4 regions of the Staphylococcus sp. Marseille-Q1834 genome follow, and region 3 is predicted to be linked to each of the others. Evidence: riboswitches for the same ligand, from Rfam matches in the RefSeq annotation. Region 3 holds a riboswitch; each other region holds the start of a gene.

Region 1 (3,605 bases), on a different contig from region 3:
CGGAAGCCTTCTTCTAAAATCGTTTTATAATCTGATTCCACGCCTGCGGTTACAATCGCTTCATGCATTGTATCTTTAAATGGTTTAATTAGTGTTGAGGCACTTGGAATTTTTTTAAATACTTGTAATAACATCATTGCGACTAAAGTAAATATACTTAAATAAGCTGTGGCTATATATAAGATACGTTCTTTAGAAGCACGTTCTTTTAATAATTGGCCAATTACGAAACTAAATAATAAAACTAAAATCATGGCACTTAATACGAACGTATTACCTAATAAAGTGGTTAAGATTACGGTTACTAAAGCTCCAATTCCAAACGATGGTATCGATTTGTTCCATAGAATCACACCGGGAATGGTAGCGAATAGACATAATATTAAACCAAGAACTGGTAATACATACGTTACTAAAGCAACAACCACAAGTGCTAACGTTCCTAGAATGGTTGCTTTAGGATGTACTTTTGAAAACACATTCGCCACTCCTATACTTTTTTGACTATAACCTCTATTTTAACCTCTATGGAAGATTAAAACAAATAGCGCGAATGCTTCTTATTAGAAGTCTTTCCCATTATTTACGTTTGAAATGAGTGACCTTTAAGAAATGATAGAGTTTTGGCGCCCAGTCATTAAAGTTTAATAGGAAACCATCATGGCCGACATTATCTGGCACAAAGAAGTGACGATGATATTTAAACCGCTCCCCTACTGCTCTTACTTGATCATCTGGATAGAGTAAATCGTCTGTAAAGCCCATTGTTAAGACTTTCGTATCTAAAGACTGCAACACTTCATCTACATCATCACGACCTCGATCTAAATTATGACTATCTAATACATTTAACATAGTTAAATAACATGTTAAATCGTAGCTTTCTTTAAATTTGTCGCCTTGGTAGCGTTGATAAGTAACCACCTCATCTGGCGTAAAACGTTGATCGTAACTTTTAGAGGAGCGATAAGTAAGAAAGCCAAGTTGGCGTGCGATACTCAAACCTTCTTTGCCACCTAACTGAATGGCTTCACGTGCAATTTCATTAAAGGCACGACTATATGACGATGTTTTGTCCGTAGCAGCTAAGATGACTGCTTTATCTATTTGAAATTGGTTGTTATAGAGCAATTCCATCGCTTGCATACCACCAAGACTGCCCCCGATTAAGATATTAATTCTATCGAAGCCGAGTGCCTGAATGCCCTTTTCAATAGCTTTAACTATATCTCTTAGGGTTAATTGCTTTGGAAAATGTGGGTCCGTTAATGGCGAACTTGAACCGAATGGGCTACCAATTACGTTAAATGTAAGAAATTGGTAATCATAGATGGGCATGTAGCCACCATCAATGATTTCACGCCACCATCCTGGATGTTCATCTGTGCCATAGGTTAAATGATTACCTGTAAGGGCATGACAAACCACGACAAGTGGTTGACCTGAATAGCCTACATGTTCGTATCGTAACTGCAAATTCTCAATGGTTTCTCCTGATTCTGTCGTAAAAGATCCTAGGTTCAAAGTATCTACGGTATAATTTGTCATGCGATTACCTCCTTTAAAATAAAAACCGCTTCCTACTCTTGTTAGAAGAAGTAAGAAGCGGTTGTGCTTTAATACTTATCATTCGAGTAGTGTCTCGTTGGTTTTAGCACCGTACGTGAAGTTGCCGGTTGCTGAAGCTTCTTTGGGCCAAGTCCCTCTGCTTCTCATAATAAGGTTTCATGTTATTTTATTTATTTACACGTTAACTTTAGTTTGAATTTATTTTATCTGATTGTCGGTATAACTTCAATCGTCAGCTATTTGGGACTGCCTTTTAAAAGAAGAAACGTATCCCGGCAATAAGTGCGATGCCGACGAGTATAGTTATAGTCAGACTGCGTGTAACGAGTGCAATGATGACGGTTGGAATGGTTACGATGATATACGGGATGTTAAGTGTGTAACCTTGAACGCCTTCTTGTTGCACGATGATACCGTCTAGGATGAGTGCTGTGAACAATGTGATTGGGATGAATGATAACCATTTAATGACGGTTTCTGAGAGTTGTATTCGTGAAATCATCAAGAATGGTAGGATTCGAATAATTATGGTTACGAGTCCACATAAGACGATTAGGATAAACATATGCCAAGATGTTGTCATCGGTCCATCACCACCCCTAGTGTTGCTGCAAAGATGGATGCGATAAGGATAGCCACGTATGATGGCATGAACCAGCTTAAAATGAGCATCATCACAATGACACATGCGATTAATACGAGATATATTTTAATCTTTGAGCCTCTAATAGTTTCAAATTGTGCCATTGCCAGGAAAATGAACATGGCCGTGATGGCGAAGTCTAGCCCAAACATTTCTGGGTTAGAAATGTATTTACCGAATACGGCACCTGCTATGCTTGCGAGTGCCCAAAACGTATAGGCTGTGAGATTTAGACCGTGTAACCAGCGATCGTTAATCTTTTCCCCTTTTAAGTGAGGCGTAATGGCTACACCAAATGTTTCATCAGTAAGAATGGAAGACATGGCTAAACGATTCCAAAAGCCGTAATCTTTGTAGTTTGGTGCGAGTGTCATTGATAAGAGAAAGAAACGTGAATTTACAATTAATGTCGTTAAGACAATTGCAGACATAGGTGTACCTGTAATTACAAGTGCGCAAATAATAAATTGTGCTGCGCCTGCGTAAACGAGTAAGCATAGCAACAGAATTTCTAAAACACTAAAATGTTGGGAAGCCGTCACGATTCCAAATGACAATCCAATTCCGATATATCCTAATAATGTAGGAATACATTCTTTAACCCCTTGTTTAAATGTCACATGTGACGTCATCTAAGTACCCCCTTTGTTTAAATTTTGTATTAAAGAAAAAATGAATCTATAAGTAATTAAACTTAGTCTAATACACGCCCTGAATAGTAGCAATAGTCTTAGACGTAGGGTTGTGTGAAGTTAGACTGAAAGATGTGTTAAAACGTTGATATTAAGACATTTTAAAATGTCAGAATTTTAGAGAATCAAAGTAGAGTTACCTCTATAAGAGTGGTCTTATTTGATATATTTTACTGCGCTACTTTAGCAAGAAAAAGCAGTTTGTAGATGTAAAAAGGAGCGGGACAGAAATTAAAATAATTTCGTTGTCCCGCCCTGGCAAGGATGACTAGATTTGATTGCATTTTCAAATCAGTCAGCTACTGCCAAAATGCTAAAGTAGGCTGAGACATTTTATTATGTCCCAGCCACTTTTCTTAATAAACCTCTATTTAAATTTTAGATTAGTCATTTACTGGACGGATTTCAGTTTTACCACCCATGAATGGTACTAATGCTTCTGGGATTGTAATTGAACCGTCTTCGTTTTGATAGTTTTCAACGATAGCTGCGAATGTACGACCAACTGCAAGACCACTACCATTTAATGTGTGTGCTAATTCTGGTTTAGCAGAAGCGTCACGTTTGAAGCGGATGTTTGCACGACGCGCTTGGAAATCAGTACAGTTTGAGCAAGAGCTGATTTCTTTATAGTCGTTGTAACTTGGTAACCAAACTTCTAAGTCGTAAGTTTTACTTGCACTGAAACCGATATCTCCAGT
Region 2 (3,605 bases), on a different contig from region 3:
TCAATAAATTGTATCAACTTTTAATATTAATAGTTGAATGAAAAGTAACGGTATGGCATCATTAAATTGTAATTAATTTTAGGAGGGGATTTTCGTGGCAGTACCGAGCGAATTAAAATATTCTAAAGAACATGAATGGGTTAAAGTTGAAGGCAATACAGTAACAATTGGTATTACTGAATACGCACAAGGCGAATTAGGTGATATCGTATTCGTTGAATTACCAGACGTTGACGATGAAATCAACGAAGGGGATACTTTTGGTAGCGTAGAATCAGTTAAAACTGTTTCTGAATTATATGCACCAGTATCTGGTAAAATTGTTGAAACTAACGAAGAATTAGAAGATAGCCCTGAGTTCGTAAACGAATCACCATACGAAAAAGCATGGATGGTTAAAGTTGAACTTAGCGATGAAAGTCAATTAGACGAGTTATTAAGTGCTGATCAATATTCTGAAATGATTGGTGAATAATTAACAGGGAACTCCTTGATTTCGTATCATGGAGTTTTTTATTTTATAAAAATTAATTTACTCAAATATTAATACAATAACCCGCACTTAAAATACATATATGTAAGGGTAAGTATATACACGTTAAAATTAAATAATGATAGTTAGTGAGCCTTTCAAAAATAAATCATTCTAAATGTTAAGTCTTAGTAAAATAAGTTTAGAATTTGATTATTCTGTGAAGAAGTTAATGATTGTTTATTATCGACTTAGAAGGTGGATGAGCATGGCAATTTTAAATAAAGTTATTATTGTTGAAGGTAAATCTGATAAGAAGAGAGTACAACAAGTCATCGCTGAACCTGTCAATATTATCTGTACGCATGGTACAATGAGTATCGACAAGATAGATGATATGATCGAATCATTATATGATAAGCAAGTGTATGTACTTGCAGATTCAGATGACGAGGGTGAGAAAATTAGAAAGTGGTTCAAACGATATCTGAGCGAAAGTGAGCACATTTATGTTGATAAAACGTACTGTGAAGTCGCGCGATGTCCTAAAAACTATCTTGCTAATGTTTTGAGCAGATACGGTTTTACTGTTCGAAAGGAGAAGCGTCTCATACCTAATTTAACGACTGAAAGGTTAGTATTAATGAATGAGTAGTACAACAAAAGTAGAAGATATTAGAGAAAACTTCAAAGAAAATAAACATCTTATATTTGGGTATACGCCCATGTGTGGCACATGTAAAATTTCTGAGCGCATGCTAGACATCGCAAATGAGATTTTAAAATTGCCTATTAAAAAGATAGATTTAAATTTTCATCCAGAATTTAGCGAAGAAAATAAAATTATGTCCGTGCCTGTGTTAATGATTATGAGTAAGGATAAGGAACTAGATAGAATCTACGCATTTCAATCTGTACCTTATTTGTTAGAAAAATTAAAATAATGATTGACGAATTTATAGTGCAATGATAGGATATAAATTAATTAAATAGTGCGAAAACTCTTATCAAGAGAGGTGGAGGGATGTGCCCTATGAAGCCCGGCAACCGTCTAGACAATAGAAATGGTGCCAATTCACATAAAGTTTAACACTTTAGAAGATGAGAGAAAGATATTTCAATGCTTTCTCAACTTAACTAAAGTGGGAAAGCATTTTTTAATTACATAAAGTTTTAAGGAGGCACTTAACGTGATTGAATTAAATCAAGTAGTTAAACGCTATCACACAAAGAATAAAGATGTTCTAGCAGTTGATCACGTTGACTTAAAAATAGAATCAGGCTCAATTTTTGGAGTGATTGGATTCTCTGGTGCTGGTAAAAGTACGTTAATTAGAATGTTCAATAATCTAGAGGAACCTACATCAGGGGACATTATTATAGATGGCGACAATATTAACAAACTTTCAAAAGCAGAGTTAAGAAAAAAACGTCAAAAAGTAAGTATGGTATTCCAACATTTTAATCTATTGTGGTCACGAACTGTTTTAAAAAATATTATGTTTCCGCTTGAAATTGCTGGCGTCTCTAAAGAGAAAGCTAAGCAAAAAGCTTTGGAACTTGTTGAGCTTGTAGGCTTAAAAGGTAGAGAAAATGCTTATCCTTCAGAATTATCTGGTGGACAAAAGCAAAGAGTAGGTATCGCACGTGCATTGGCAAATGATCCAGACGTGTTATTGTGCGACGAAGCAACAAGTGCACTTGACCCACAAACTACCGATGAAATTTTAGATTTACTATTAAAAATAAAAGAGAGTCAAAATCTTACGATTGTTATCATCACTCATGAAATGCAAGTAATCAGACGTATTTGTGATGAAGTAGCTGTTATGGAAAATGGACGTGTCATTGAAAAAGGTAGAGTAAGTGAAGTCTTTGAAAATCCTCAACACGAAGTGACAAAACGCTTTGTCAAAGATGATTTAGATGATGACTTTGAAGAGTCAATTAAACATTTAGAACCATTAGATTCAGATGCTTACATTGTGAGACTTAATTTCAATGGCAACAACACTACTGAACCTATCGTGTCTTACATAACTAAAAATTTGAATATTGATATTAATATTCTTGAAGCAAATATTAAAAATACACGTGATGGTTCAATTGGATTTTTAGTTATCCATATTCCACATATTACGCATGAGGCTTTTGAAGAATTTAAAAATGATTTACATAAGCGATATGTCAATGTGGAGGTGATTAAGCATGAATAAATCATATGGTGATATTCTTCATGAAATGGTTACAATGCCTAATGTACAATGGCCAGATGTATGGCAAGCGATTTATGAAACGTTATATATGACTATCGTTTCAACAATCTTCGCGTTTATTCTAGGCTTAATCTTAGGTGTATTACTCTTCCTTTCAGCTAGAAGCAATTCTACTGGGGCAAAAATATTTTATAGCATAGTTTCATTTATTGTTAACTTATTCCGAGCAATTCCATTTATTATCTTAATCTTGTTATTAATTCCATTTACAAGTGTTCTTTTAGGAACAATAAGTGGTCCTACTGGTGCATTACCAGCCTTAATTATTGGTGCAGCACCATTCTACGCAAGATTAGTAGAAATTGCATTTAAGGAAATTGACAAAGGTGTCATCGAAGCGGCTCAATCAATGGGAGCAAACACATGGACAATTATTTGGAAAGTATTACTTCCAGAATCAATGCCAGCACTTGTATCAGGTATTACTGTTACAGCGATTGCTTTAGTTGGTTCAACTGCAATTGCCGGTGTTATTGGTGCAGGCGGTTTAGGTAACTTAGCTTACTTAACTGGTTTCACACGTAGCCAAAATGATGTCATTTTAGTTTCAACAGTCTTCATTTTAATTATTGTATTTATAATTCAATTCATTGGGGATTGGATTGCAAATAAAATTGATAAACGATAAGGGAAAAGAGGTTTGATTTAATGAAAAAACTTTTAAGTTTATTTTTAGTACTTACACTTACTGTTGTATTAGCCGCATGTGGAAATGGCGGAGGGGACAAAGATAAAAAAATCGTAGTTGGTGCTTCACCAGCTCCTCACGCTGAAATCTTAGAAAAAGCAAAACCTTTACTTAAAAAGAAAGGCTATGACTTAGAAATTAAAACAATTAACGACTACACTACACCAAA
Region 3 (3,605 bases):
GCATGTTGAGAATGATGGTTCAGGTTCTGTTACACCGCGTTCTGTACCAGCTAGTTTAGAAGTGAAACCACTTAAGAAATGATACATTGCTTGTGATTTAGATAATTTAGCAATTGGAGGAAGTACTCCGAATGCATCTGCAGTTAAGAAGATAATCGTATTAGGATGTGCTGCTTTTGAAGGTAACACAATATTATCGATATGGTGAATAGGGTAAGCTGCACGTGTATTTTCAGTATTAGTGTTATCGTCGAAATCTACACGACCGCGTTCATCAACTACAGTATTTTCTAGAATTGTACCATATTCAATAGCATTGAAGATTTGAGGTTCTTTTTCTTTTGAAAGGTTAATTGCTTTAGCATAGCATCCACCTTCAATATTGAAGACACCATTTTTATTCCAACCATGTTCATCATCACCGATTAATTTACGGTCAGGTGCAGCAGATAACGTTGTTTTACCAGTTCCTGATAAACCGAAGAATAAAGCTACATCGCCTTTGTCACCTACGTTTGCAGAGCAGTGCATACTCATAATGTCTTGCATTGGTAATAAGTAGTTCATTACTGAGAAGATTCCTTTTTTCATTTCCCCAGCGTATTCAGTACCACCGATTAAAATTGTTTTATGTTTGAATGAAATAATAACAAATGTTTCTGACTTAGTGCCATCTACTTCTGGATCTGCTTTGAAATGAGGTGCTGAAACAATTGTGAAGTTTGGCTTAATATTTTTAGCTTCTTCAACTGATTCAGGTCTAATAAACATGTTTTGTGCAAATAGGTTATGCCATGCTAATTCATTGATAACCGTTAGTTTAAGTTGAGTATCTTTGTCGCTTCCAGCATAGCCGTTGAAAACGTAAAGTTCATCTTTTTTTTCAAGATAGTCTAAAACTTTATTATAGAGATTTAAGAAGGTTTCTTCATCAATAGGTTGGTTAATATCTCCCCAGTGGATATTATCTTTATAAGAAGGTTCAGTTACGATGAATTTATCTTTAGGAGAACGTCCAGTATATTTACCTGTACTTGCATTGATTGCTCCTAGTTCAGTTAATTCGCCCTCGTTATTATCTAAAATCTTGTTGTAAAGTTGTGTAGTAGAAAGTTGAAACAGTGAGCTTTCTTTCTCTAACAAATGTTTAATTTTAGGTGTTTCGCTGTATGTATCTACTGACATACCCAATCCCTCCAGCATCAATTTATTGAAATATTTCGTGTAAGCCTTTACATTAAATTAGTATAACATATTGCCTTATTTATTCCACCTGGAAAAGACAAAAACTTTTAAAAATCGAAATTGACATTGATGAGGGGATTCGGTAGTATAGTTAGTAACGGATTCTCTTATCCTGAGTGGTGGAGGGACATGGACCCAATGAAACCCAGCAACCTCTTTTTAACAAAAGAAAGGTGCCAAACCGTTTGCAGACATATATGGTCTGAACGATAAGAGCGAATGGACGTTTAAGAGCCTTCTCTCTATCTTTTATAGTGAAGAGGGCTCTTTTATTTTGAGCTCACAATTTGAAAGAGAATTTTCGTAAATTTAAATAATAAAAGGAGCAAAACATGACTTATAATAAACGTTTATTTACTTCAGAATCAGTGACTGAAGGCCACCCTGATAAGATCGCTGACCAAGTTTCTGATGCCATTTTAGACGAAATCTTAAAAGATGATCCAAATGCACGTGTCGCTTGTGAAACGACAGTGACAACAGGTATGGCTTTAATTGCAGGAGAAATTTCAACTTCTACATATGTAGATATCCCTAAAGTTGTACGCGAAACAATTAAAAATATTGGTTATACACGCGCAAAATATGGTTATGATTATCAAACAATGGCAGTATTAACTGCAATTGATGAACAATCTCCAGACATTGCACAAGGTGTAGATAAAGCATTAGAGTACCGTGAAGATATTTCAGAAGAAGAAATTGAAGCAACTGGTGCAGGAGACCAAGGTTTAATGTTTGGTTACGCTACAAATGAAACTGAAACATATATGCCTTTACCAATCTTCTTATCTCATCAACTTGCTAAACGTCTATCAGATGTACGTAAGGATGGTATTTTAGATTACTTACGTCCTGACGGTAAAGTTCAAGTAACTGTAGAATATGATGAAGATGACAAACCTAAACGTATCGATACAATCGTTGTATCATCTCAACATGCTGATGATATTGAATTAGAACAAATTCAAAGTGATATTAAAGAACATGTCATTTATCCTACGGTACCAGAAGGCTTAATTGATGACGAAACTAAATTCTTTATTAATCCAACAGGTCGTTTCGTAATCGGTGGACCTCAAGGTGACGCTGGTTTAACAGGACGTAAAATTATCGTAGATACGTACGGTGGTTATGCGCGTCATGGTGGCGGTTGCTTTAGTGGTAAGGACCCAACTAAAGTAGACCGTTCAGCAGCATATGCAGCAAGATATGTAGCTAAAAATATTGTCGCAGCTGAGTTAGCTGATCAATGTGAAGTTCAATTAGCTTACGCAATTGGTGTAGCTGAACCAGTTTCGATTTCTATTGATACATTTAATACTGGTAAAGTATCAGAAGCACAATTAGTTGAAGCGGTTAGAGCACACTTTGACTTAAGACCAGCGGGCATTATTAAAATGTTAGACTTAAAACAACCAATTTATAAACAAACAGCAGCTTATGGTCACTTTGGACGTACTGATGTCCTATTACCATGGGAGAAATTAGACAAAGTTAATGTCTTAAAAGATGCTGTACAAGCATAATTACCTCTATACAAAATTTGATGTTTTATATCGAAATTATTAATCATTTCTATTATAATTAGGACTATTGATAGTAAAGAAGTAAGCTTGTCGATAAAGTAATTTTAAGTATAATGACTGAAAGAAATTGTCTACAGTCTGAAGGAGCGTTGTTTTAATGAATTCATTTGGACCAATAGAAATTGGTTTAATTGCAGCAATTGTTGTAGCAATCATTTGTTTAATATTATTCTTAGTTACCTTGAAAAGTAAAAATAATATCAAACAGAATACGAAAGAAGAATACAGTCTTAAAGAAAAGCAAATGCTTGAGTCGCATGAAGAGGCTTTAGAAAAAGAGCGTATCGAAAACAAGAAACAAGTTACTCGACAAAAAGAAGATTTCGATGCCACAATTAGCGGAAAAAATCGTGAAATTGATGCTTTAAAACTTTTCTCTAAAAATACAAGTGAATATGTAACGGACATGCGATTAATTGGTATTCGTGACCGATTAGTGAATGAGAAGCGTATTCGACGTGATGATATGCATATTATGGCGAATATCTTTTTACCAAGTAATGAGTTTAATGATATTCAACGCATTAGTCATTTAGTATTAACACGTACTGGTCTTTATATTATTGACTCTCAATTGTTAAAAGGGCATGTTTACAATGGTATTAGTGGTAATCAATTCCAAGAGTTACCTATGATGGAACAAGTGTTTAACACACTTGATTTAGATCCGAAATCACCTCAAACATTGGTGTTAGATCAGAATGATGACAAATCTTCTTTATCATTTGTAAATTACTCAGACCAGCTTGAAGCAATTGAAAAGTTAGCGAC
Region 4 (3,605 bases), on a different contig from region 3:
CAAACGTAATTAAATCCGGTGTAAAGTTGAAATGATCGACAGAACTCCAAGTTCCTGTACGACCAAGACCTTGTTGAATATCGTCTACCACTAGTAAAATACCATGTTCGTGACATAAAGCTTCAAGTGCTTCGAAATAACCTTCTACCGGTTCTAATAAACCACCATCACCTTGAATCGTTTCAACAACGATACAAGCCACTTCTTCAGCCGGCACATACTTCGCAAACATTTCTTTAAGTGGCGCAAGGTATTCTTCGATGGTATTCGCATGAGGTTGTTCATACATCCCTCTATATTTATCTGGAAAAGGAATATGGTAAAAGCCATTAAGCAATGGTCCATAGTGTTTACGCATATTCAAACTAATCGCTGACATAGAGAGTGAGCCAAACGTTGACCCATGATACGCATTTGTAAAGCTAATGATATAGGGGCGTCCTGTGTACGCGCGTGCAAATTTAATAATTCCATCATTTGCATCTGAGCCGCTTAATCCAAATGTGACACGCTTCTCATAATCCCCTGGCGCAATCTCACACAATTTTTTAGATAACTTAACGGCTGGTTCATGGTACATGTTAGCAGGCGTATAATGAATAAACTTATCTACCTGTTTCTTAATCGCATCAGTAACGCGTTTCGGTGCATGCCCTACATTTTGAGAACTGGCACTTGAAAGTAAATCAATGTACGCTTTCCCATCCACATCAACTAATGTTGCCCCGTATCCATGATCAATCGCTAACGGGTAATATTTTATTCTCCCAGATGTTGCAAAATATCGTCCGTCTTCTTTAATTAATTCCTCTGCCTTACTCATGATTACTCATCCTCCCATAACGTGCCTTCCCTTATACATTTATTTTTTGAAAAGTTTTGGCCCTCGCAATAAACTTCATTTAATAATAGTAATCAATATCTTACTAATAATTATCAGATTTGTAAATATTTTCTGAATATTTAAAATATAAAAAGTTTTGAAGAGAGTGGAGATAATGAATATAAATGACTCAACAGCTTTCTTTAAGACAAGACCTTAGATACCAAGTTCGACTAAACTTTCTTGTGGTAAATTTATATTCGAATAGATAAATAATTAGCATTAATTCTCGAAAGAATTGTACAACCAATCAATAAATGCATTCAAAAAATGACCCACAAAGCAGTAGCTTTGAGAGTCATTTCTATAAATAATTATTTGCTATCATATGGAATTACATCGTCTCCATATTCTTTTTTAATATAATCTTTTATTTCTTTCGATTGCATTACTTTTAACAATTCTTGGAACTTTTTATCTTTTTTATGCCCTTCTTGTACAGCAATAATATTAGCAAACGGAGATGATTTACCTTCCATAACAATCGCGTCTTTAGATGGTTTCAAACCATTATCGATGGCATAGTTAGAATTCATAATCACTGCTGCTCCTTCGCCATTTTTGTATGTCTTAGGTAAAAATTCAGCACCTTGCTGATGATTAAATTTTAAATTCTTTTTATTTTCAGCAATATCTTCAAACTTTGCATCTTCAATTTTGACACCTTTTTTCAACTTAATGAGACCTTCGTCTACAAAGAATGATAAAAATCGTCCTTCTTCCGCTGGGTTATTTGAAACATAAATCGTTGAACCTTCAGGAATATCTTTCAGTTTTTTGTATTTTTTACTGTATACACCCATAGGTGTTGTAAATACTTTACCTAATTCTTCTATTTTATATCCATGACTTTTCCTTTCAGCTTTTAAATAAGGCACATGTTGGAAGAAATTCGCATCTACATCACCTTTATCTAATAATTTATTTGGCACTTTATAATCATTTACTTCTTTAACTTCTAAATCATAACCTTTTTTCTTTAATTGTTCTTTTGCTTTCTTCAACACATCTCCATGTGGTGCAGGTGAAGCAGCAACCGTGATTTTTTTATTATCCTCTTTATCTTTGCCACATCCTGCTAATACAATAACTAAAACTAAAATACTTATCACACTTAACCATTTTTTCATGTATATCGACACCTCTTTTTTAATAATGATTCAATTACACCTCAACTCTTAAATAGTTAGAAGACATAAAAAAATACTTTCTATTATTTAAGAGAAAGTATCGATACACTTTCTCTCATCTCTTAAAGTATTGTTTACTTTATGTGAATTAGCACCATTTCGTTAAACGACGGTTGCTGGGCTTCTTAGGGCACATCCCTCCACCACTCTTGATAAGAGTTAATAAGTCTTATTGAATTGTTATCATATTAGCATTGGATAGCATTTAGGTCAATATTTTTCTAAACATTCTAAATTTTTAAAATGTGTGATTTACTTTGCCATAGGGAATAGCTTGGTAAACACATTTGAAGGATGGATGATTATGGTACGGTATGGCTACCACTTTCTTAGTGCATTGCTTATTAGCGTTTTATTATTACTGATCATGTTTATTATGGATGTATTAGTACAGTCGACTCATTTAACTTTATTGCTAATTAATATAGATTTTCTTGCAGATCCTAGCAAAACACCATTAATTCTTGAATTATTGATTCATGTATTCATCGGTTTTATCATTTATATTATTTTCTTAGCGATTTATCATATTTCTAAACCGTTTTATAGAATCAGTTATTTCTTATTATTGATTGTTTTTGCAGTATTATATCCCCTATTAATTGTTATGGCTCAACGCTCATTTTTCCACTTTAGTTGGGGTGAATATGGATTATGGATGATTGCGCACTTGATTTTTACAGTTTTAATGGCTTGTGCAATTCCTTACTTTTCAAAAAAGAGCTTCTAAAAAGTCATTTGAAAATCTTAAAAAAATCTTTACTATCATTAACTAATATTTACAAACTATCATTTCTTTAAATTAGATTAAAAATTCAATATTGTTTATTTTAAACCCCTATTCAATTGTTATTTCAATGCTACACTAAAGCTGTAATTGATAATAAATGAAATGGGGTTTTCATTGTGAAGAAGGTCTCTTTAATTGCATCAACTGTTTTAACAAGTACAGTATTGCTATCTGTAGCAAATCCAGCACATGCATCTGCTGCAGAAGTTGTAACGCAAGATAATGCCCAACAAGTTGCAACTACGGCGATGTCAAACAGTGGAGGCAACCCTAATTTACAAAACTTCAAAAAAGCAGTAGATAAAGGCGATTACTTTGAAATCGTTAGTCAAAATAAATTAAATGCTGGTAATGGTGTTTACAGAGTTTATAAGAATGGTGAAGTTGACTATAAAAATGATAAATATAGTCAATTTAGTAGACTTCAAGATGAGGAAACACATGCAGAACATGGTATAGCTAAAGCAGCTGAAGTAGAACCTCAACATAAAAAAGCACCGAAAGTCGCTTCAGTAGATTGTGCACGCGAGCTCAACGCGTATTATGTGGGAAATGTAGATTCTTCAGAAGTACCTTCTGTAAAACAAATCAAAGCACATAAATCAAAGCAGCATGCCTCAGATAAATCTTTACCTCAAACAGGTGAAGCGCAACATGAACCAACAAGTCAAATATTCGGTGGCTTATTCCTTTTATTAGGAAGCGCCTTTATGATTAATAGAAGAAATAAAAAAGCGTCATA

Evidence for each region. Region 3 has a riboswitch for S-adenosylmethionine ahead of metK (methionine adenosyltransferase). Riboswitches for the same ligand answer to the same signal wherever they lie in the genome.
Region 1: it holds a riboswitch for S-adenosylmethionine, as region 3 does, so the genes downstream of both, metX (homoserine O-acetyltransferase MetX) here and metK (methionine adenosyltransferase) in region 3, are expected to answer to the same signal.
Region 2: it holds a riboswitch for S-adenosylmethionine, as region 3 does, so the genes downstream of both, LIX58_RS01570 (methionine ABC transporter ATP-binding protein) here and metK (methionine adenosyltransferase) in region 3, are expected to answer to the same signal.
Region 4: it holds a riboswitch for S-adenosylmethionine, as region 3 does, so the genes downstream of both, LIX58_RS06155 (MetQ/NlpA family ABC transporter substrate-binding protein) here and metK (methionine adenosyltransferase) in region 3, are expected to answer to the same signal.

Annotation. Positions count from the first base shown of each region.
Region 1 covers NZ_CAKASN010000001.1:845,475-849,079, reverse strand. The annotation lists gene LIX58_RS04265 (YybS family protein) at 1-494, opposite strand, end outside; gene metX (homoserine O-acetyltransferase MetX) at 580-1,548, opposite strand; SAM riboswitch class I at 1,621-1,724, opposite strand; gene LIX58_RS04255 (AzlD domain-containing protein) at 1,823-2,152, opposite strand; gene LIX58_RS04250 (AzlC family ABC transporter permease) at 2,149-2,844, opposite strand; gene serS (serine--tRNA ligase) at 3,288-3,605, opposite strand, start outside.
Region 2 covers NZ_CAKASN010000001.1:301,024-304,628, reverse strand. The annotation lists gene gcvH (glycine cleavage system protein GcvH) at 95-475, shown strand; gene LIX58_RS01580 (toprim domain-containing protein) at 741-1,127, shown strand; gene LIX58_RS01575 (thioredoxin family protein) at 1,120-1,416, shown strand; SAM riboswitch class I at 1,474-1,580, shown strand; gene LIX58_RS01570 (methionine ABC transporter ATP-binding protein) at 1,663-2,688, shown strand; gene LIX58_RS01565 (methionine ABC transporter permease) at 2,681-3,376, shown strand; gene LIX58_RS01560 (MetQ/NlpA family ABC transporter substrate-binding protein) at 3,397-3,605, shown strand, end outside.
Region 3 covers NZ_CAKASN010000002.1:577,044-580,648, reverse strand. The annotation lists gene pckA (phosphoenolpyruvate carboxykinase (ATP)) at 1-1,185, opposite strand, end outside; SAM riboswitch class I at 1,350-1,461, shown strand; gene metK (methionine adenosyltransferase) at 1,578-2,774, shown strand; gene LIX58_RS11920 (NERD domain-containing protein) at 2,932-3,605, shown strand, end outside.
Region 4 covers NZ_CAKASN010000001.1:1,249,826-1,253,430, reverse strand. The annotation lists gene LIX58_RS06160 (aspartate aminotransferase family protein) at 1-823, opposite strand, end outside; gene LIX58_RS06155 (MetQ/NlpA family ABC transporter substrate-binding protein) at 1,198-2,013, opposite strand; SAM riboswitch class I at 2,126-2,232, opposite strand; gene LIX58_RS06150 (hypothetical protein) at 2,378-2,803, shown strand; gene LIX58_RS06145 (LPXTG cell wall anchor domain-containing protein) at 2,980-3,605, shown strand, end outside.